2 regions of the Rothia sp. CCM 9419 genome follow, and region 2 is predicted to be linked to the other one. Evidence: riboswitches for the same ligand, from Rfam matches in the RefSeq annotation. Region 2 holds a riboswitch; the other holds the start of a gene.
What was found. Region 2 has a riboswitch for S-adenosylmethionine ahead of ACN08W_RS05635 (LLM class flavin-dependent oxidoreductase). Riboswitches for the same ligand answer to the same signal wherever they lie in the genome.

Region 1 (10,704 bases), on a different contig from region 2:
GATTATCAGCGCTGTTTGGGGCATGACGTATATTGCTCGGGCACGTGCGTCCTCAGGCATGTATGTGACGTTCACATTCTTTATGGTGATTGCGTTAGTGCTCATGTTTAGCACCGCAATACAAATAATTTTTATGGACCAAACAAACCAGTTTGCAGATTGTACCCGTCATGCTCTGACTATTGTCCGGCAGGAGCAGTGTAAAGCTGATTTAGAAGATAATCTTTTAGGGTCCTTACTCAAATAAAGCCGATATGGGCAGTTATACCGGGAGTTATAGGGGTACTGGTAGCAGTACTCATGGTGGTGGTTGTAGAGCGATTAGACTGGGACAAACAACCCCCGCAATAAACTTCAAAATAAAACCTCAAGGTATTGTCTTCAAGCACATTTGATGATGCTCTAGATACATCCCATCAGCTCAATTATTTAAGTGAGGTTTTCTCACACCCTCAGAACGCCAAAAGCTCTGTGCCCCGAAAGGCGTTAAGAGTCATCAGACTGCGACGAAGAACGACGTCGAGTTTTTGGACGGCGTATGACTCGCCCATGTTTAAAGTGAGTGAGGGTTTTCCCTTCAGAAGAATCCTTATCTCCAGTTACCTGATCGGCTGCAGTATCATTTTTTTGTTTCGATACATCATCTTCAGTTGACGAAGCCTCTGCCTGAGCCTCGAGGTTTTCCTCTTCGATATCAGAAAACAATCGTAAGTTTTGGGCTACGACAGATTCAAAATCAGCAGTTTTTTGCTCCTCTTTTTGAGCCACCTCAGATAGCGTCATATCCGATAACGGTTCATCAGAGTCTTCTAAGAGACGACGCACAGCCTCGGAAGAAGGCTTATTGGTTTCATCATGCTGTTCTTCAACTTCTGCGATAGCAGAATTCTGACGAGAGTTTCGACGTTGCGCTTTTTTCTGCTCGCGGGCAAGACGTTTACGACGACGGCGCTCTTCACGGTCATTCTTTAGCTCAGAGAAACGCTCAAGCTCAGTAATAGCGCCACGATGGAAGATAGGGGCCATCACCGATCCCATCATCACGCCACAAGCAATCCAACCGGCAGATAAAGCACCAAATAATAAAGCATCTGGCCCTAAATCAGTAAAACGTCCCATACCAAGAGAACCGCGCGATGCCCAACCGCATAACGCCAAAATGATGCCGGCAGGAATAGAAACAAAGATAGCTAAGGCAAAAGTTGATAGTGGCAAAGAAATCCAGCGGAAAGGAATTTTAAGAGAAAGCCACTCATCAAGATGGTCTTCGCCGGCGCGGAAGAACCACCAGCCAGCAACAATACCGCACAGCACAGGAACCGCAATAGCAATATAGCTCCACGGCTCATTGACCGTTGGTAAGGCACCCAGAAGAGGGAAAGCGGGGAGCACACCAGTAGAGTGTTCAAAGAAGTTTACGGAGGTATGTTCTCCCAATGAGAAACCAGCTCCGACACTCCAAGACATCGCCCAAAAAACTACGTTAGGGATGACCCCAAGCTGTAAAAAGGTCAAAGCCGTATCGCCGATAGCACCAGCATCAAGCAATTGATAAATTGTGACGACATCGCTCCAATGCCAGAGCAAAGACAAGCTCAGTAATAGCCCTCCACAGCCAATAAACGCAAGAACTGCCACGATTGATGCGCGAAGAACCGTCCAAACATAAGAACCCGTCCAACGTGAGTACTGGCTAAACTGAGCAACCCATTCTGCAGCGTTAACACCGATCATTCTCGCCAAAGAACGAGACTCGTACCAGCCACCAAGAATAAGCCCTGATAAAACGACCCAACACGGTACAAGTGCAGAAGCTACAGGGTACGCTACCGCAGCAGTATCTGTTGTCAAAAGGCTCAAGCCCCCAGCACAGGCACTATAAGTGATAGCTCCGGTTAATGTTGGTATCCAGAATTGTCCCTCACGAGATGCTTGAGCTAAGACTCGTCCTGAACGGAAACATAACCATAAGGGTATCAGCGTTAAACCCAACGGGATAAAGCTCATCGTCCCCTGAATATCGGGGGTGTCTCCATACGGGGCAGAGATGTTCAGATGAAGAGGAACCCCATGGATTAGAAGCCACATTTGGCTAACTAAAACTGCCATAGCGTAGAGGTCACGCTGTTCAAAACCGCCGGTAAACCATACGGCACCCAGTAGTAGCACTACAGCAAAGCAAGAGTAGAAGGCAGTACGAAAGAGTTCGACAACCCCCTGTAGCCAGAGGGGCATCGGTATCGAACGTTGTTGAGGTTTCATCACGCTGGTTTTCATCGTCTTTTATCTTGTCATGAACTCTATTGAACTCTGAAGTTCACACAGCTTTTCTCATCCAAATGAGACATAAACCAAGGATTTTCTTCACCGCGTGCACCCCACTGAACCATACCATGTATGCCGGTCAAGACGCTAAGCTCATCACAGCCTACATCTTAAGATCATGCAAAAGACACAGTGTTTATAGTCCTCGCGCGGTGTTTTCATGCAACGGATTAACGGCAGGGACTCCCCAGCGACGATAAATATCTGCTTTAGAAGAAACTATTTCTAGCTGATGCACTTCAGCGGTAGCAGCCATGAGCCCTTCAAGTGCGGCGGTAGGCAATGGCGTATAAGGGCCTTCTGGTGAGGGGCGTTCTTCAGCACGAATTTGGCGACCGGCCCATGCCAAAGATACGTTCGTATCAACGTCGAGGACCTGCCCGCTAAAACGTTCGAGAAGTTCGTTAACCCACCGCTCTGTTTCAGGGTAGGGGTAAAGCCCTTTAAGTTCGCCTAGGCTAAGTGCTGATATGTACATCACCATATATGAGCGACGGCGAAGAAACGCAACGACCTGCGGATGTGGTGTGGCTTTGCGAATCTCTGCTAGTACATCAGAGTCTAGAAGTAGTCCTCTTATACTCATGCTGCTTGTAAGATACCGTATTCCTGGTTAGGGATACCGTGCGGATTAGGAGAGAGCAAAAAGTTAAGAAACTCAGAACGCTCATGGGAAATACGAGTGTAATCTTGAATGCTTACGGCAGCGTAACCGCCACGAGTTTGAGCAGAAGAAACAGTTTGAATATTGTGCTGAGGGCGAGCGGTGTTGTGCATGATACAACTGCGCTGAATGCGCTTTCCTTTCGAAGTGCTCTTGTCCGTACCAGCCTGCGTACTATGACGCGAATACGAACCGCTTCGTCATCCGAGCCACCCGTGAACATGGGGTTGGCGTTCAACTAAAGTCGGAGCTTATCAGTTGAAACTCTTGAAGCTGAATCCAGAATAACGCAACCACCACAAAAAACAAAGAGCTCAACCCAAAATATTTGAGAGATTTAGGCTACACCAGCTTTGGTGCAAGCTCATCCGGTAACCTAGAACATATATGCACCCTGCCAGCAGAGGATACAACCACCGTGAATGCACCATCAGCTTTCCCCAGAATCCCCGTCAGCGCAGCAAAAATTATCCAGCAAGTAGGACACCGCACCTACCTGCGCGGAAAACAATACATGCAAGAAGGCAAAGTCGCCCGATACTCCTACGACGCCCAAGCACACATCCTGACAGGAACAACCTACGGCGACGCAACAGACCCATACCTCAGCAAAATTGTCTTCCCCGCAGAACAGGTTGAAGGATCCCTCGCTTTCTCCGCACGATGCACCTGCCCAGTACGCACCGACTGCAAACACTCCGTAGCCATCATGCTCACCGCCATCGAAAGAGCCGAAAAAGTTAGCAAAGCTCAAAGTTCCACTCAACGCGTCACAGACGGACTCAGCGAAGAACAGCTCAAACACCACGGAATCACTACTGCACAAGAGCTAGCAGAACAACAAAAAATGTCGACATGGCGCAGAACACTGTCACAAACACTGGCGCAGCATCACCGGATACCCTACGAAAATAACAGCAATACCATCGCCGCTCTCGACCTCAAAATGCACGTTAACTCCCGCTTCGCACTCGGTAGCGGTCAACACAAAACACCACGTATCACCCTACAAGCACGCCCACTCGTCCAAGGTAAAAACAACCGTTGGATTAAAGACGGCATCAACTGGGAACACTTCCAAAAAGATTACACCGGAAAGACAAGCAGCCACGCCCTCCGACCCGAACACGAACGATGGTTGCGAGAGTTCTACTCCATCATCAGACCTTGGCAATCAGCGTATACTTCCCACCGCGATTGGGTAACACTTTCTACGGTTAACTCGTCCCTACTATGGAAAGTACTCAAAAAAGCAGAAAAAATAGCACTGCCCATCCTGTTAGAGGGAACACCCATCACTACGGCGCACACCGAAGAAGCCACGCTAAAAGCAGAACTTCACAGCTACAAAGACGGTCTACGCATCACACCAACACTCACCACAGGAGAAAATGCCTTCCTCGCATACTACTGCCACCCAATAGGCCAGCCCCGCAACGGATTCATTGCCCTCGGGCACAAAGCACAAGAACACTACAAAGCCACAGCACAAGCTGAACATTGGGAAACAACCCTACCTAGCGCCATCAATCCAACACGTCTCAACGACCGATACGCCGCAGCCGACCTCATTTTCATTCCCCTGAAAGAAACACTCAACGGCGCAGCAGAAACCCTTATCCGAGAAGAACATATCGAAATCCCCTCACAAGATATCAATAGTTTCTATCAAGAGTTCTACCCATATCTCACACGCAATATCAGCTTCTGCACCAACGACGCAACGATACAACCACCCCAAGTGCAACAACCAGAGCTAATTCTTCACGTCTACTTCGACAGCGAACAAACACCCCACGCCCACACCCGCTGGGAATGGGAATACCCTAAAGACCCGCTCAAGAACACACGAGATGAAAGCAACCTCGAATACTTCCCAGTACAGAGCACCTTATTAGACATCTATGAACAGCGCGATAAAAACTACGAAAATACAATCCTCGCGCAACTCAAAAATATCTACCCCGCATTACAGCTCACAGAACAACACTTCTACGACTGGGATGTTCAACAACTCACCGAATCGATACTGCCCCAATACCGCAATGTTCGTGGACTCCGCATCCAAACTCATGGACAAGAACCTCAATTCACAGAACTGGACGTTACCCCCGAAATCCAGATGAGAGTTGAACCAAGCGACACCCAAGACTGGTTTGACCTTGGAATTATTGTCACCATTGGTCAATGGACCGTATCATTCTCTACGATCTTTGAGGCACTCAACGCGGGGAAAAAACACATCCTTCTCGGTGATGGCAACTACTATCCCCTCAACCGACCAGAATTTATCAAACTACGTCAACTACTAGCCGAAATAGAAGACTTCTCAGAACCAGACCAACCACTTAGCCTCAACAAACACCAATTAGGGATGTGGGAAGAACTCGAAGATCTTGCCACCACCACACAATCATGCCAAGGATGGCAAGAAAATATTCACAGCCTCCTCAGCGACAAAGACAGTAGCGATAACGTACCGACTCCAGCAACACTCCAAGCACAGCTACGCCCCTACCAAGAAGAAGGCTACCAATGGCTCTACTTCCTGTGGAAACACCGCCTTGGAGCCGTCCTCGGTGATGACATGGGGCTTGGTAAAACACTACAAACTATTTCCATGATGCTCAAAGCCTATGAACAATGGGTCGAAGAGCTCAATAACAGCACCCCATCATTTGCTCCTTTCCTCATCATTGCCCCCACCTCTGTTGTTCCCAACTGGGTACAAGAATTAGAACGCTTCGCACCAGAACTTGAAATCGCCGCCATCACCACATCCACTGCAAAATCGCAACAAACACTCACAGAACGTATCGGTCAGGCACAAGTCGTTATCACCTCATACACTCTGCTACGACTAGATTCCAACGCTTTTAACAGTTACGCACAAGAAACACCGTGGAACGGGGTCATTCTTGATGAAGCGCAGTTCATTAAGAATGCGAGGACTCAAGCACACCAAATAGCACGAAAAATACCTGCACGTTTCAAACTTGCCGTCACCGGAACACCCATGGAAAACAACCTCATGGAGTTATGGTCTATCTTCTCTCTCGTGGCACCAGGTCTATTCCCCAGTGCACGAAAATTCAAAGACTATTACGTACAACCCATCACTGAAAGCAAAGACCACGAAAAACTCGAACAGTTACGGCAACGGATACGCCCGCTGATTCTCCGGCGAACGAAAGAACTTGTTGCCACAGAGCTACCAGATAAAACAGACCAAAGAATGCCCATTGCTCTTAACCCAGAGCATCGTAAAGTATACGATATGCTCCTACAACAAGAACGCAAAAAAGTTCTGGGACTGCTCAAAGATATGGACAAAAACCGTTTTACGGTCTTCCGTTCGTTAACAAAACTACGCATGATGGCGCTAGCACCTCATCTAGTCGACGAAGAGTACTCGCACATTACCTCATCAAAACTAGAGTACCTTCAGTCGTATCTGCCAGAAGTTCTCTCTCAGGGACACCGTGTACTGATTTTCTCCCAGTTCACCAGCTACCTTAAAACCATCGCAAAAGATTTAGAAGAACAGAATATTGAATTCTGCTATCTTGACGGTTCGACAAGAGACCGCGCAAAAGTTATCGAACAATTTGAGCGAGGAGAAAGCTCCGTCTTTCTCATCTCTCTCAAGGCGGGAGGGTTCGGCCTTAACCTCACCTCAGCAGATTATTGTTTCTTGATGGACCCGTGGTGGAACCCTGCAGCAGAGCAACAAGCCATCGACAGAATCCACCGTATTGGGCAGACCAGACATGTGATGGTTTACAGGCTTATTGCTGCGGGAACCATTGAAGAAAAAGTTATGGAATTACAAAAAAATAAGTCTGCACTCTTCGACGCTGTTGTTGATGATGGAGATTTCTTTAGCGAAAAGATGACAGCAGAACATATCCGAGAACTATTGAGTACCTCGTAGCGATGAGAAGAAGTGCGTTGTAACAACCACAATACCGCCACATAACAGACCAAAGATCATGGCAAAAAATGTTTCAGCGCACCATGCAAGCACGCTCAGAAGAGTACCGGAACTCCACGAGGTGAGAGCATGAACAAGGTATTCAACTGCATGTTCTGGGGCGTGAAAACCGATATCTGCTAAACCGCTCAAGACGATATGCCCGCCCACCCAAAGCATCGCAAAAGTACCAAGTAATGAAATACCTTTCATCACAAGAGGCATTCCTGACACGAGCACAGCGCCTATTTTTTGTGTCATAGAAGATTCACGGCGCATGAGCGCTAAGCCGACATCATCCATCTTCACGAGTACGGCAACAACACCGTAGACAAGTAGAGTAATCAGCACCGCCACCACGATGAGGGAGATAATACGAATAGCCCACGTTCCCTCATGAGCAATAGTGTTCATGGCGATGACCATAATCTCGGCAGAGAGAATGAAGTCTGTTCTAATCGCCCCAGAAATAACGTTTTTCTCGGCTTCTTCCCCAGCAATAATAGCGGGGGTTTCGGTCTCTTCTGCTGAGTGCGGATGAAATAACTCTAGTATCTTCTCAGCACCTTCAAAACAGAGGTACAGACCACCTAACATTAACAACGGAGTTAATGACGCTGGCCATAACCAACTCAAAAAGATAATCAGTGGAAGAATAAAAAATAGCTTATTCCGGAGAGAACCAACCGCAATTTTACGAATAATAGGTAGCTCACGACGAGGTTCTACCCCGTTCAGATATTGGGGAACAACAGCAGTATCATCAACAACAACACCAATAGCGCGAGCGCTTGCTTTAGAGGCTGCGGCAGCGATGTCGTCGGTGCTTGCCGCTGTGAGTTTTACTAATGCTGCGATGTCGTCTAGGAGCGCAACTAGCCCGCCAGCCATGAGGATCTCTTTTCTTTATATCTGTCCAATAAGCTACTACCCCAAGAATACAAGGGAAGTTATCGTTCATTATTGTTCAAGAGTATTTTCGGTTGGATATCTCCACAAAGCTGGTTTCCAGTATGTCGCTAGCACGATAGCACCAACGCATATCACACCACCAATGATGGCTGTCATTGAGGTACCAAATAGTGCAGCTCCCAGACCCATCACACCAATACCGATGTTAGGCCCACCAGCAAGGGTCATGATGAAGATACCTTGAAGACGTCCGCGAAGCCTATCGGGGGTTTCTTGTTGAATGATAGTAGAACGGAATATACCGCCTACACCATCTGCCCAGCCTGCTACCGCTAACGCGCAAGAAGCACAGACAAGAGGTAACAGGTTTTCGTGCAAGGACTCGCTCGGAGAGCGTCCTTCTAAGAAGAATGCAATTGTGCCGAAGAAAACGAATCCTATCCCCCACAACACATAGCTCATTGTGAGGAAAGCTCCACGGCGTTGTATAGCTGATAGCCACCCCGAAAAAGTGACCCCAATAAAAGCCCCTAGTGCGCCAGCTGAGAAGAGCACACCGGCGCCAAGGTCTCCACCACCAAAGGAGAGGAGCACTAGAGCCGGAATGAGAGGACGGGCTTGGATACATATCATCGCAATCAAATCAACGATGAACGTCATCGCAATGACGGGGGTGCGCCGTACAAAATAAAAGCCTTCTACTACGGAGCGAAGACCACGAACCTTTGGTGTTTTTTCATCGTGTTCAGGAAGGACTGTAGGAAGTTTATATAGCGCCCAGATACTGACCAGTAGAGCAAAAACGTTAACAAGGTATGTGTAGTTATATCCGATAGAAGCAATGAATAAACCGCTGAGTAAAGGCCCAAGAGCCATGCCCAAGGAGCCAACGCTCATATTAAGTGCATTGGCAGATGCAAGAAGTTTTGGCGGAACTATTCGAGGGATAATAGCGCCACGAGCAGCCTGATTAATGGGGAAAAGTAATGATTCTAAAGCAACGAGAGTATACAAAACCCATTGGTTCTGGAGATTGATCCATGATTGCAAGGCAATGAAAAGGGTCATGAGCCACATGCCCCAGCTGGCGGTTAAAGAAACTTTACGACGGTCATAGTTATCGGCAATGACTCCTCCGTAAAGACCTCCTATGATAAGGGGTAACACCACAATAAAGCCGAGAAGCCCTACGGCGAAGGTGGAGTGCGTGAACGAAAAAATTTCTAGGGTGACGGCTGTTGATGTAATTTGGAAACCCAAACTAGAAAAGAGAGAACCAATCCACAGCCGGCGGTACTCGGGGAGTTCTTTGACCGGCGTTAAATCCATAAAAATTTTCGCCATGAGGGAAATACTACACTATGGCTAACCGTGTCTTATGCCGTCTATTTGCGCATCTTTTCAGGGGTTATCGGTGCGTTGATGAAGATTATCTGATGACGCAAAGAAAAGTAACACCAGCATTTTTGGGCGGCACTAATTCTATGATGAAAGAATAGACAGAAAATTTTACGCATAAAGTTTTCTGATTGATGCCGTTGAGCACACCTTCGAAAGGATTATCAGATGGCACAACAGCCTCTCAAAACATTTAATGATGGACACACCATCCCTCAGCTAGGTTATGGATTATGGCAGGTTGAAAACGACCGCGCAGAAGAAGTGACACAACTAGCACTCGATGCCGGATACCGACATATCGATACCGCAAAAATCTACGGCAACGAAACTGGTGTGGGCAGAGCATTAGCATCTAGCCACGTAGCTCGTGAAGATATCTTTGTCACCACCAAAATTTGGAATGACGACCAAGGGTACGACCAAACACTTCGAGCCTGTGAAGAATCCTTAGAACGCCTCGGGCTCAAAAGTGTTGATCTTCTCCTCATTCATTGGGCTTCTATCCATCGTGAAAAATATGTTCAGACGTGGGAAGCTTTCATTGAGTTGCGTCGTCGTGGACTAGTACGTTCCATCGGTGTCTCAAATTTCCCCGAACAACAATTACGCGAAATTATTGAGGTAACAGGGGTAACCCCTGCTATCCATCAAATTGAGTTGCACCCATATTTCTCTCAAGAGAAGTTGCGTGCAGTTCATCAGGAGCTTGGAATATTAACCGAGGCATGGTCTCCGTTAGGTCAAGGTGGCCAGTTACTCAGTGACCCTGTCATCACTGAAATCGCTCAAAAACATCAGGCCACACCGGCACAAGTTGTTATCGCATGGCATTTAGCGTTAGGCAACGTTGTTATTCCTAAATCGGTCACGCCAGAAAGAATTGTGTCCAACTTTGAGTCGCTACAGGTACGCCTCGATGATGCAGATATTGAGGCTATTAACTCATTGACTCGTGCAGATGGGCGTATTGGCCCTGACCCGTCACATATCGAGTTCTAAGAGCAGCTTTTACCTTCTCAGGTGAGGCAGACGTCATAGGGCGTCTGCCTCTTTGAGGTTAAACTGCAACTAATACCACGCTATTTTTTAGCGCTATTCTCCTCTTTTAGAGAGGTAATAATGCTATTTTGAGGTGATGTGTTCTAAGACTTTATGGAACAAAGCCCATGATGAAAGAAAAGAGCTGAGGGCATGAAAGAAAGTTTTTTTAAGCTTCTTCAGAATGAGAAAGTCCGTTTTCTCATTGTTGGTGGTGGTTGCTTTGTGCTTACCATGGTCATTAACTATGCCCTCAAATACACAGTTCTTACCGCAAAACCGACAACAGCTCTTATTTTTGCAACCGGAATAGCAAGTATTGTCTCGTATATTCTTTCTTCACGTTGGACGTGGCAAGGCTCCTCCGGAAAGCCAACGTTCGAGCAGTTCT
Region 2 (10,704 bases):
AAGCGGTTAGTCCGCCTACTCGCATATTTTGTCCGCGGTCGTATCCGCCAGCGACAAAGCCGAATCCGACACCGAGCAAGGTAAAGCACACGGCGATGATGAAGACCATCAAGAATGTTGCTTGGTTGAGAAGTGTCTGAAGCGGGAAGTAAACGATAAGTCCTAGTGCTACTGCTGCAATACCGCTATAGAGGGCACGGCGGTTTCTAATGCCGGAGACAAGAATTGTCATAACGTATGCGCAGAGTAGTCCAAGTACTGCTAGGAATGGAATGCCTAGTCCGGGGTGCAAGAACCAGTCGGTTACGGAGACGAAGAAAATGATGCCGAAGGTCAGCACGGCACCGAAGACGCCGAGGCTGATACGTGTTTTGAGTTTTCCGTAGGAGGCTGAGTACCAGAAGAGTCCGGCAACGAGAGAGATGAGCAGGTTGCTCATCAAAGATACTTGCGGGTCGGCAAGGAAGTCGTTGAAGCCAATCGCGAGGATTTCTTTGAGTAGTACTGCAATCCAGAAAGATGGCAAGGAGAAGAACAGGAAGCTTGCAAAGGTAATGGTGTAGTCAAGTCCTGAGTACTGGCGTAATGCTGAAACGATACCTAGGCTGATACCGATAAGAATTGCTAGGACGGTGGCAGCAAGAACCAAAATTAGTGTTTGGTAGATAGCGTTTGAGAGTAACTGTGTAACGGGTGTACCCGAGAGGTTTGTTCCGAAGTCACATTGTCCGATAAGGCACTTGGAGACGCCAGTAATCCATAGAACGTAACGGACAGGAATTGGCTTATCGAGGTTCAGCGCTTCAGTACGCTGAGCGATAAGAAGGTCTTTGTTAGGGCTGTTACTGGTACGTAGCTCTGCCAAAGGATCGCCAGACAGAGCGGTGAGTGTAAAGACTAGAAAGGAAGCGGCAAGTAGGATAAAGACCGCTGTTATTAGTCTCCTCACGGTATAGGTCAACATGATGATTCCTGAAGGGGTGAGTCAATGTGGGGAGAGTTTAAACGCACGGCGTGGATGCCCAAAAAGATGAGCATCCACGCCGCCGTTGGCGTATAGCACTCAGTGCTGAGCGCTATACAAGGAACGCTGCACCTGGGATAGTTGTGCTTTTATTACTTGATATCCCAGTCAACGATGTTCCAGGTTGCAGGGTACTGACCGGGTTTAGGATCGATACCTGAAATGGACTTGTTGTAAGCAACAAGGCTTGGGCTCTGGAAGAGAGGTAGGCCGTAGCCATCTTTGAAGAGCTCGCCGTCAGCTTGGATGAGAACCTTCTGGATCTCTTCGTTATCGACGGTGCTCATCACTTTCTTAGCGTCTTCGTCAACGGTTGCGTTGGAGTAACCGGTGAAGTTAGATCCGCCGTCGGTTGCGAAGATCTGTCCGAGGGATTCGTGGCCTACGCCAGGGGAAACCCAACCGAAGATAGAAGCGTCGTAGTAGCCTTCTGGGCCCTTAGAAAGTTCGCTAGCCCACTGCTCAGAGCCAAGAGATTCAACCTTGAAGCCTGCCTTACCAGCTGCTTCTTTAATCATCTGGAAGGTGTTTTCGCGGTTGCTGTTCTTGTTGTTGTAAAGAATCTTCACGGTAGGTGTTGCACCGTTGAGAAGTTCTTTAGCCTTAGCAATGTTTGCTTCAGGGTCGGTAGTGGGGTATTCGCTGGAGTTGTTCTGCTTAACAGCTTCTTCGTATGCTTTGCCCTGAGATACAACGAATAGTTCGGAGTTAAGAACTACTGCGTCTGGCTGCATAGGCTTGATGAGCTTGTCAACAACGTCCTGACGAGGGATGGTGAGCAAGAATGCTTTACGAACGTTCTCGTCTTTGAAGACATCAGAGTGGAAGTTCAAGTCGAGGTGATCGTAGGAGAGGTCTGGAGCAACGTGAGTTTCTGCGTTGTCCAAAGCCTTAGCCTGAGAGACAGTATCAATAGATGCCTGCGGAGTGATAACGTCCACGTCGCCGTTCTTCAATGCCTGAATCTGAGCTGCAGCATCGGGAAGAATCTTGAGGGTAATTTCGGAGATAGCAGGCTTCTTAGGACCTTGGTAGTTTTCGTTTGCTACGAGGGTAACAGACTGGTTTTCGACAACAGCGTCAAGCTTGTATGGGCCGTTGCATACAATGAGGTCTTCGCTTGGCATGGTGGTGGTGTTGAAGCCGGTGTTCCATGCGTCTGCGATTTTACGTAGGTCTGCGTTCTCTTCACCGGGCTTAGCGTTCTTGATAACCTCTACGAGCTTATCTTCGTCCATGCCTGCGAGTTTAGCTACAACGTGAGCGGGGGTAGCGACTATGTCGTATGCAACCTCCCAGTCAGCAAATTTCTGTGGGTAGGTGAAGGTAATGGTCTTTCCGTTGTCAGAGAGAGCGGGAACGCCAGCATTGCCTAGACCAGCGGTGTCGCCAGCATAGGAGAAGTAGGTGAGGTCTTTTTCGGAGTCATCGAAGTGTCCGGAAAGAACAGCCCATGCCAAGAGGAGGTCGCCTTCACCGATTTCGTTACCGTCAGACCACTTCATGTCGTCTTTAACGGTGTACTTAACTTCCATGCCGTCGCCTTTATCGGATTCCTCATAGGTTCCGAACCAGTCGTTATGTACAACCTCAAGCTTATTGTTGATGGAGTAGAAACCGGAGGTGGTCATGTTAGCAATCATGCCGTTGGTGTCGACGTTACCGTCAGCAGAATTGCTATTGAGGGAGCTGAAGGTGTTCACGATTGCCATTGAGACAGATTTTGAACCCTTATCCCCGGAAGATGAGCTTGCGTTGTTTCCGGTGCTTGCACAAGAGGATAGTGCAAGAGCGGATACGGCTGCAAAGCCGATGATGGAGGATCTACGTGAAATGCGCATTCCTTCTCCTTTTTCAATATGAGATGTTGTGTGCGACTACCAGAGCTCATCGTAGATGAACGACAGGCAACCTAAGTGACTGGAAACACATGTAAGTTTCATTGTAAACAAAACTTAACCAGTTGTACATGAAGATACCCTAAAACGAATCTTTATTCATATGATGAGAAAAAGCTAAATAAAGGTAAAATTTTTATTACCAAACACAAGCAACCCTCTTTAACCCTAAATAATCAAACCAATAAATATCACTTGACTAGGTTTTATATGGGTTACATCAATAATTAGTTATTTTCTTCGTAAAAGATTTATGTTCTTTTTAAGTGCCGTTTAACACCCTCTCCAAGCCCAAAAAATAATATGGAATTAACATACAAACAGGCGTGGTGTACACATAGTGGACACTTAAAACACAGAAGCCGGCGAGGAAACACCCCACCGGCTTCATACAGCAAACCTTACATCTTATTACGATAATCAGCAGTTTCGCCACTAGCCTCAGCACGCACAGCACAAAGATTATGCGCAATCAGCTCCTCAGGATTCACCGGACGTCCACCCGCCGAATGAGGAGTAATCACCAAATTCTTCGTACCCCATAGAGGAGAATCCGAAGGCAAAGGCTCTTGCTTCACCACATCAACCGCAGCACCAGCAATAGCACCGCTCTCCAACGCCGCAATCAACGCATCCTCATCAACAGTGACACCGCGACCAACATTCACCACAAATGCACGAGAAGGCAACAACGCCAAACGCTGTTCGTTCAACGCATTCTCCGTCTCAGCAGCAGCCGGAAGAATCATCACCAAAATATCAGTCTGAGGCAAGTACTGTTCAATATCATCAACAGCAATCACGGGAAAACCAGCTCGTTCACCAGCAGAACGCGCCACACCCTGCACCTGAGCACCAAAGGCCTGAAATAAGCGGGCTGTGCTCTGACCGATAGATCCAAAACCCCAAATCAAAACACGAGCGCCCAAAAGAGTTGTGACTTTATCCGCAGGATGAAGCTCCTGAGGACCACCTAACTCCCCCGCCCAACGAGAATTATCTTGCTCCTCAGAAAGCAACGGCAAGAAACGCACAAAATTTAATGTCAAAGCCAGCGCATGCTCAGCAACGGTCAAAGAATGCAAGCCAATACCAGAACAGATAACCGCTTCATCACGGAAACCAGCTGCACGAGCCTGGTCAGGCCCAGCAAGAAGAGCCTGAACCAACTTCACCTGAGATAAATTCTTCGCTGCATCTTGCAACTGTTCATTAGTATTACCCCAGCTAATCATGACATCGGCATCATAGTGCTCTGCAGGTAAAAGCTCAGTAGGGTCATAAGAAACTAGCGTATCTTCTGCCTGAAGACCAAGCTTCTGAGCGTCCAAAGGAATAATAGTAGGAGCAAGGATTTTCATATCAAATCTTCCATATCACGAGAACATTAAACATGCCCTAAGGCACTCTTCTTAGATTATGTCCTAGAGCACACAGAATAAAAATATCAACACCCAAATTACGACAAATACATCCACCCAACACACATACCCCCGAAGAAATATAAGAAAATACACTCTTCTCATCTGAAAAACTTTCTATAAAATAAATCTCGTGGACCCTCTTAACATCTTTGGACTAGCCCATCTACCTACGTGGTTAGCGTTAACACTCTTCATCCTCGATATCACCTTGCGTATTATCGCAATCTGTTGGCTACCCTATAACCGCAAACCCGTGGTTGCTCTCGGCTGGCTCATGGCAATATTCCTCGTCCCATATATCGGGTTTGTTGCCTTCTTGCTCTTTGGATCTTCCCGACTACCACGACACCGAAGAATCCGACAACGCACCATCAACGACATGATGAAAGAGATACTCGCATCCAAAAATGCTGATGAAGAATCCCGTTCCATCCTCGGATCCCATGGAGAACTTCCTGAACCAGCACGAGTAGCAGCGAACCTCAACTACAAGCTCGGAGCGCTCCCCCTCGTCGGTGGCAACACTTTCACACTCATCAAAGATAACCACCAAGCTATCCGACAGATGACAGAAGAAATCAACCGGGCAGAACGATACGTACACTTCGAGTTTTATATTGCCGCCTACGACAACACCACCAAACCGCTATGGGATGCGCTTCTTGCAGCACACCAGCGCGGAGTACTGGTCAAAATCATGATCGACCATTGGGGCTCTCGAAAATACCCCAATTGGAAAAAACTCTGCAAACTCCTTGATGACTCCGGAATCAACTGGCAGCTCATGTTGCCCTTGAAACCATTCCAAGGTAAATGGCAACGACCAGACCTGCGTAACCACCGCAAAATCGTCATTGTTGACGGTCGTATCGCATTCTCCGGCTCACAAAACGCTATCGACCGTTCCTACAATCTATCTGCCAACCTCAAAAAAGGACTCGTCTGGCAAGACCTTACATTCTCATGCACAGGCCCCGTTGTTGAAGAACTTAACGCCGTCTTCATCTCAGACTGGTACTCCGAAACACGAGAACTACCACTGAACGAAATCGAAACAGCTATTCCCCGTGTGCACAGCGGAATGTTGGCACAAATTGTTCCATCGGGCCCCGGATTCGAAACGGAAAACAATCTACGCCTCATCAACTACCTCATTTACAATGCAGAACGACGCATCGTCGTCTGCTCCCCCTACTTCGTCCCAGAAGAAACACTCTTACAAGCACTCACCAACGCAGCACTATCAAAAATTGATGTCACCCTCATCGTCTGCGAAAAAGGAGACCAGTTCCTACCCAACATGGCTCAACGCTCCTACTACGAGAAACTTCTCCATGCCGGAGTCACCATCAAACAATACCCCGGGCCAACCGTATTGCACTCAAAATACATGTTTGTAGACGACCACCTCACGTTCATCGGCTCATCCAACATGGATCCGCGCTCATTTGCGCTCAACCTCGAAGTATCCACCTTCATCGTTGATACAGGAATGGTTAAAGAGTTAGAAAGTATCTCTGAAGAATACATCTCTCAATGCAAAACCCTCCGATACGACGAATGGGTTGCCCGCCCCAACCGTATCAAGGTCGTAGAAAATATCTGTAGGCTCTGGTCATCGCTCCTTTAAAAGATGAGGGTTCTCTCTGATATACCCCCTACACCAAAGAGAACCCTCACACGGCGAATCATGACCAGAAGAAAAACTCTTATAAACGCTCTGCCTGATTCTGAGCCAAGCTCAAAAACTGACGGGCAGGAGTGTCAGCAGCGTTAGGACCACCAGCAAAAGCGCCACGATATGCTGCCGCAGGATGACGCTCATTCACACGTGTATGCCCCACACCAAAAAGATTCTCACGCAATGTATGCCCCTCATACTCCGTACGATACCGGCCCCGCTTTTGAAGCTCAGGAACAACAAACTCCACAAAATCCTCAAAAGAACCAGGCGAAACATGATACGCAAGGTTAATACCGTCTAAATCACCCTCATCAATCCAGCGTTCCAGCTCATCAGCAACAGTCTGAGCAGAACCAATAATCACATCGCCCATACCACCAATAGCGCAATGACGAGCAATATCAGCACGAGTCCACTTCTTCGTCTGAGACTGCAAAGTAAAAGGCGTCAAAAAGGATTGGATGGACTCCGTCTTGACATACTCAAGAATCTCGTCCTCATCAAATAGTGAAAGATCAACACCAGACCAGCCACCAACAATTCCTTGAGAAGACTCTATATCCACATATTTCACATAATCCTGATACTTCTGCTGTGCCTTCTCGTCAGTTTCATCAACTACCACCGAAAGCATGGCAAGAATCTTCACGTCATCACGGCGGCGTCCGGAACGCTCAGCCTCATCACGGATACGAGAGGTCACATGCCTGGTCAAATCTGGACGTAAAGCAGAAATGAAAATCGCTTCGGCATGTTTTCCAGAAAAAGCCTGACCGCGAGAAGACGCACCAGCCTGAAAAATTACGGGAGTACGCTGAACAGACGGCTCGGTCAAAGAAATTCCAGGAACTTGAAAATACTTGCCTTGATGCAAAATAGGATGAATTTTCTCAGGATCTGCAAAAATTCCGCGCTGACGGTCACGTAGCACCGCTCCGTCTTCCCAAGAGCCTTCCCATAACTTATAACAGACGTCGAGAAATTCGTCAGCAATTTCGTATCGTTCATCATGCTCAATCTGACCGGCAAGCCCCTGATTCTCTGCCGCAGATTGAAGATAAGAAGTCACTACGTTAAAACCAACACGACCACCCGTTAAATGATCTAACGTTGCATAAGAACGAGCCAAAGTATAAGGCTGGTTATACGTCACGGCAGCTGTCACCCCAAAACCAAGATGTTCCGTGACCGCTGCCATCGCCGAAATCTGTAAGAACGGATCACCTACCGGCACCTGTGCACCATCACGAAGTACGGGTGCAACAGAATCCTTATACACGTCGTATACGCCCACCACATCAGCGATAAAGACCGCGTCAAAAAGCCCTTTTTCGCACACCTGAGCTAAATCTGTCCAATATTTAATGGTGTTATATTCATCGGCTCGCGAGCGCGGATGACGCCATAAGCCGAAGCTTTGGTGGCTTGTTGTGGTCATATCAAACGCGTTGACAACGATACGTTTTTTAGAAGAAGACGGTGTCGTAGTAGGTTGTTCTGTCGTGGCGGTATGAGTTGCCATAAGTTTTTTCCTTTGCGTTCTTAGAGGAGAGAGCACTCCTCTATGAGGCGTGGCATATTGAGAACCATATTTTTCGGTGTTGATATGCCCGACGCATAGGCGCCGTATTTGCCGTTGTGATTATTTTGAGCCGGATCTTCATCTGGGGCACCCCGCTACGGGAAGAGGGTTGCCGTCCAACAAGCCAGAGCTTGACGTTGGAACTCGTGATCGCTGGGTTTAGCTTATAAAAAGTTCTTCTTGGTACCCAAGAGCTTCAGTGTTTATTGCGGTGGGTGACGTTCGCTAAGGAATATGACTCTATGCAACGTGATGTGTTCATCTGCTGGCAATGGAAAGTAACGTCTAGATGAATGTGTACGGAAGGTATTACGGTAGAACTCGTCTAAACCATCCAGAGCGGCTGAGAGACCTGGCTCTAAGACGTCGCAGCAACCTCGCTTATGCGGTGGTGCTAATGCCAGAAACGATGGGAGTATCGATGTCGTATTGTTCGTCTTTTTCTTATTCAGACCCTCGAAATCAGGTGCAGAATCCGGCAGATGTTTCGGATCAAGAACGTATTGATTTTTGGGCAAGGCAGGCGCGAGAACGTCTTAGTTGGGGAAAGCTATGGGATGAGGATAAAACGCATGAGTTTATTCCTCCTCGTTTAGTAGACGTTCGTGAAGATGGTGTTCAAGAATTTTCTGTTCCAACGATTAAGTGGTTTGAGGGTGGTCAGCTCAACGTTGCCTATAACTGTGTGGACAGGCATGTAGAGCAAGGTTTTGGCGATAAGGTTGCGCTTTTCTTTGAGGGTGAACCTGGTGATCGTGAAGCTATCACTTATGCTCAGTTGCAACGCCGTGTGGCTCAGGCGGCACATGGTTTAGAGCGTTTGGGTGTGGTTAAGGGTGATCGTGTTGTTGTTTATTTGCCGGTGATTCCTGAAACTATTATTTTTACTCTTGCCTGTGCGCGTATTGGGGCGATTCATTCTCTTGTTTTTGGCGGTTTTTCGGCGGAGGCTTTGAAGTTTCGGGTAGAAGATACTGGTGCCAAGGTATTAATTACAACTGATGGTCAGAATCGTCGGGGTAAGGTTGTTCCGGTCAAGTCGATAGCGGATGAGGCGTGTTCGTCTGAGAATAATATTGAGCATGTGGTGGTGGTGAACCGTACCTCAGCTACCGAGCAGGAAAGACAGAGTGTTCCGTGGTGTTTGGGGCGAGATGTTTGGTATCACGATTTGATTGAGGGTGTTCCAGATACACATGATTATTCATTGCATGATGCTGAAGATCCGTTATTTATTATTTATACGTCGGGGACAACGGGCCAGCCTAAGGGTCTTGTTCATACTATGGGCGGGTATTTGACGCAGACGGCGTATTCTCATGCGTTACTTTATGATTTGTTGCCTGATGTTGTTGATGCTGATGGTGTGCTTCGTCCTGATGAGTTAGCTACTTGTAATGATCGGCAAAAAGTTGCGGATACTGTTCATTGGTGCACAGCCGATTTGGCGTGGGTGACAGCTCATACTTATGAGATATATGGGCCGTTGGTCAATGGCGTGAGTCAAGTAATTTTTGAAGGTACACCTGATACTCCTACTTTTGAACGGCATTTTGAAGTGATTGAACGCTATGGTGTCACAAACTATTACACGGCACCAACGTTGATTCGTTCGTTGATGGGGGCTTTCCCGCATGGCCCAGAGTCGGGAAAGTATGATTTTTCGTCGGTTCGTCTTTTGGGTTCTGTGGGTGAGTCGATTAATCCACAAGCTTGGTATTGGTTACGTGAGCATATTGGTTCTGGTCGTGCTTCCTTTATTGATACGTGGTGGCAGTCTGAGACGGGTTCAACGATCTGTTCTCCTCGCCCGCATGATCCTCAGTTTGCGCCTGAGGGAACTTTTGAGCAGGGTACTCCAGGTATAGCTGTCAAACCAGGTTCTGCTACTCGTGCTATTCCGGGGGTTTCTGTGCGTGTTGTTGATGAGCACGGTGAGCCGGTTCAGACGGGGGCTCAAGGGTTCATTGTGGTTGATAAAGTGGGCCCTTCGATGGCTCGTACTGTGTGGAAAAATCCTCAGCGTTATCTTGATTCTTATTGGAGACATTATGGGGAGCGTGGCTGGTTTTTAGCTGGAGATGGCGCAAAGCAAGATGAGGACGGGGATATTTATATTCTGGGCAGGATTGATGATGTTATTAATATTTCGGGTCATCGTCTTTCGACAATTGAAATTGAGTCAGCTTTAGTGCGTCATGAGGCTGTGGTTGAGGCTGGTGTTTGTCCTATTGAGGATGAGTTGACGGGGCATCAAGCAGTAGCTTTTGTGACGCTTAGTGATGAGGGTAAGGCGTTGTCTTCTTCTGAGCTACGTGAGGTGTTGGAGTTGCATATTCGTTCTGAGATTGGACCTATTGCAAAACCTAAAGATGTGGTGGCGGTTGCTGAGATTCCTAAGACTCGTTCAGGGAAGATTACTCGTCGTTTGTTGTCTCAGTTGTATGAGGGGAAACCTCTAGGAGATACGTCGTCTTTGCAAAATGATGAGGTGTTGCGGGATATCGCTCAGGTTTTGGCGTGCTCATAAGACTGGGTAAAAAATTCGTGGTTATTTTAGGGTACGTATTCACTCAATAACATCACACTATTGTTTCCTTATTATTTGTATGGTTAGAATCTTGCATAGTAGGACATCTACGAAAGGTACTATCATGGAAAATATCCTTACTATCCGCTTTGAAGATGATGCTATTGCGTATAAGGCGCTATCTGAGCTTCGTTCTAATGCCCCAACGTACCGCGTTTTAGTGGGTGGAGTTGTTGTTGTAGAGAACGGAAAAGTTACAGCCAAAGACGGTTTTAACTATGATTCTTCTGTTCAAAGCAACTGGGCTTTCGGCGGAATTATTGGTGCCGCTATCGGTATGTGGGGTGGCCCAATTGGGCTTCTCCTTTACGGTGGTGCTGGAGCATTAGCAGGCTCCATGATTGATTCCACTGGTGCGGTTAAGGAAGCAAGACTATTTGATAAAGTCACTCGTTCTCTAGCAGTGGATGGAACAGTACTTGTTCTTCTGGCTCAAGAATCAGATGATCTTCTTGATAAATATCTGCAAGGTCTTGGCGCGGTAGATGTTCAGCGAGATAGT

Region 1: it holds a riboswitch for S-adenosylmethionine, as region 2 does, so the genes downstream of both, ACN08W_RS07740 (nuclease PIN) here and ACN08W_RS05635 (LLM class flavin-dependent oxidoreductase) in region 2, are expected to answer to the same signal.

Annotation. Positions count from the first base shown of each region.
Region 1 is NZ_JBLXXY010000009.1:2,741-13,444, forward strand. Features, by position in the region: gene ACN08W_RS07725 (hypothetical protein) at 1-247, shown strand, start outside; gene ACN08W_RS07730 (DUF6350 family protein) at 487-2,277, opposite strand; gene ACN08W_RS07735 (plasmid stabilization protein) at 2,462-2,911, opposite strand; gene ACN08W_RS07740 (nuclease PIN) at 2,908-3,102, opposite strand; SAM riboswitch class IV at 3,134-3,262, opposite strand; gene ACN08W_RS07745 (SNF2-related protein) at 3,408-6,923, shown strand; gene ACN08W_RS07750 (DUF808 domain-containing protein) at 6,906-7,853, opposite strand; gene ACN08W_RS07755 (MFS transporter) at 7,923-9,218, opposite strand; gene ACN08W_RS07760 (hypothetical protein) at 9,236-9,373, shown strand; gene ACN08W_RS07765 (aldo/keto reductase) at 9,441-10,274, shown strand; gene ACN08W_RS07770 (GtrA family protein) at 10,467-10,704, shown strand, end outside.
Region 2 is NZ_JBLXXY010000005.1:35,777-46,480, forward strand. Features, by position in the region: gene ACN08W_RS05615 (ABC transporter permease) at 1-964, opposite strand, end outside; gene ACN08W_RS05620 (ABC transporter family substrate-binding protein) at 1,117-2,865, opposite strand; gene ACN08W_RS05625 (phosphoglycerate dehydrogenase) at 3,324-4,283, opposite strand; gene cls (cardiolipin synthase) at 4,477-5,976, shown strand; gene ACN08W_RS05635 (LLM class flavin-dependent oxidoreductase) at 6,056-7,552, opposite strand; SAM riboswitch class IV at 7,652-7,764, opposite strand; SAM riboswitch class I at 7,940-8,028, shown strand; gene ACN08W_RS05640 (AMP-binding protein) at 8,034-10,142, shown strand; gene ACN08W_RS05645 (hypothetical protein) at 10,267-10,704, shown strand, end outside.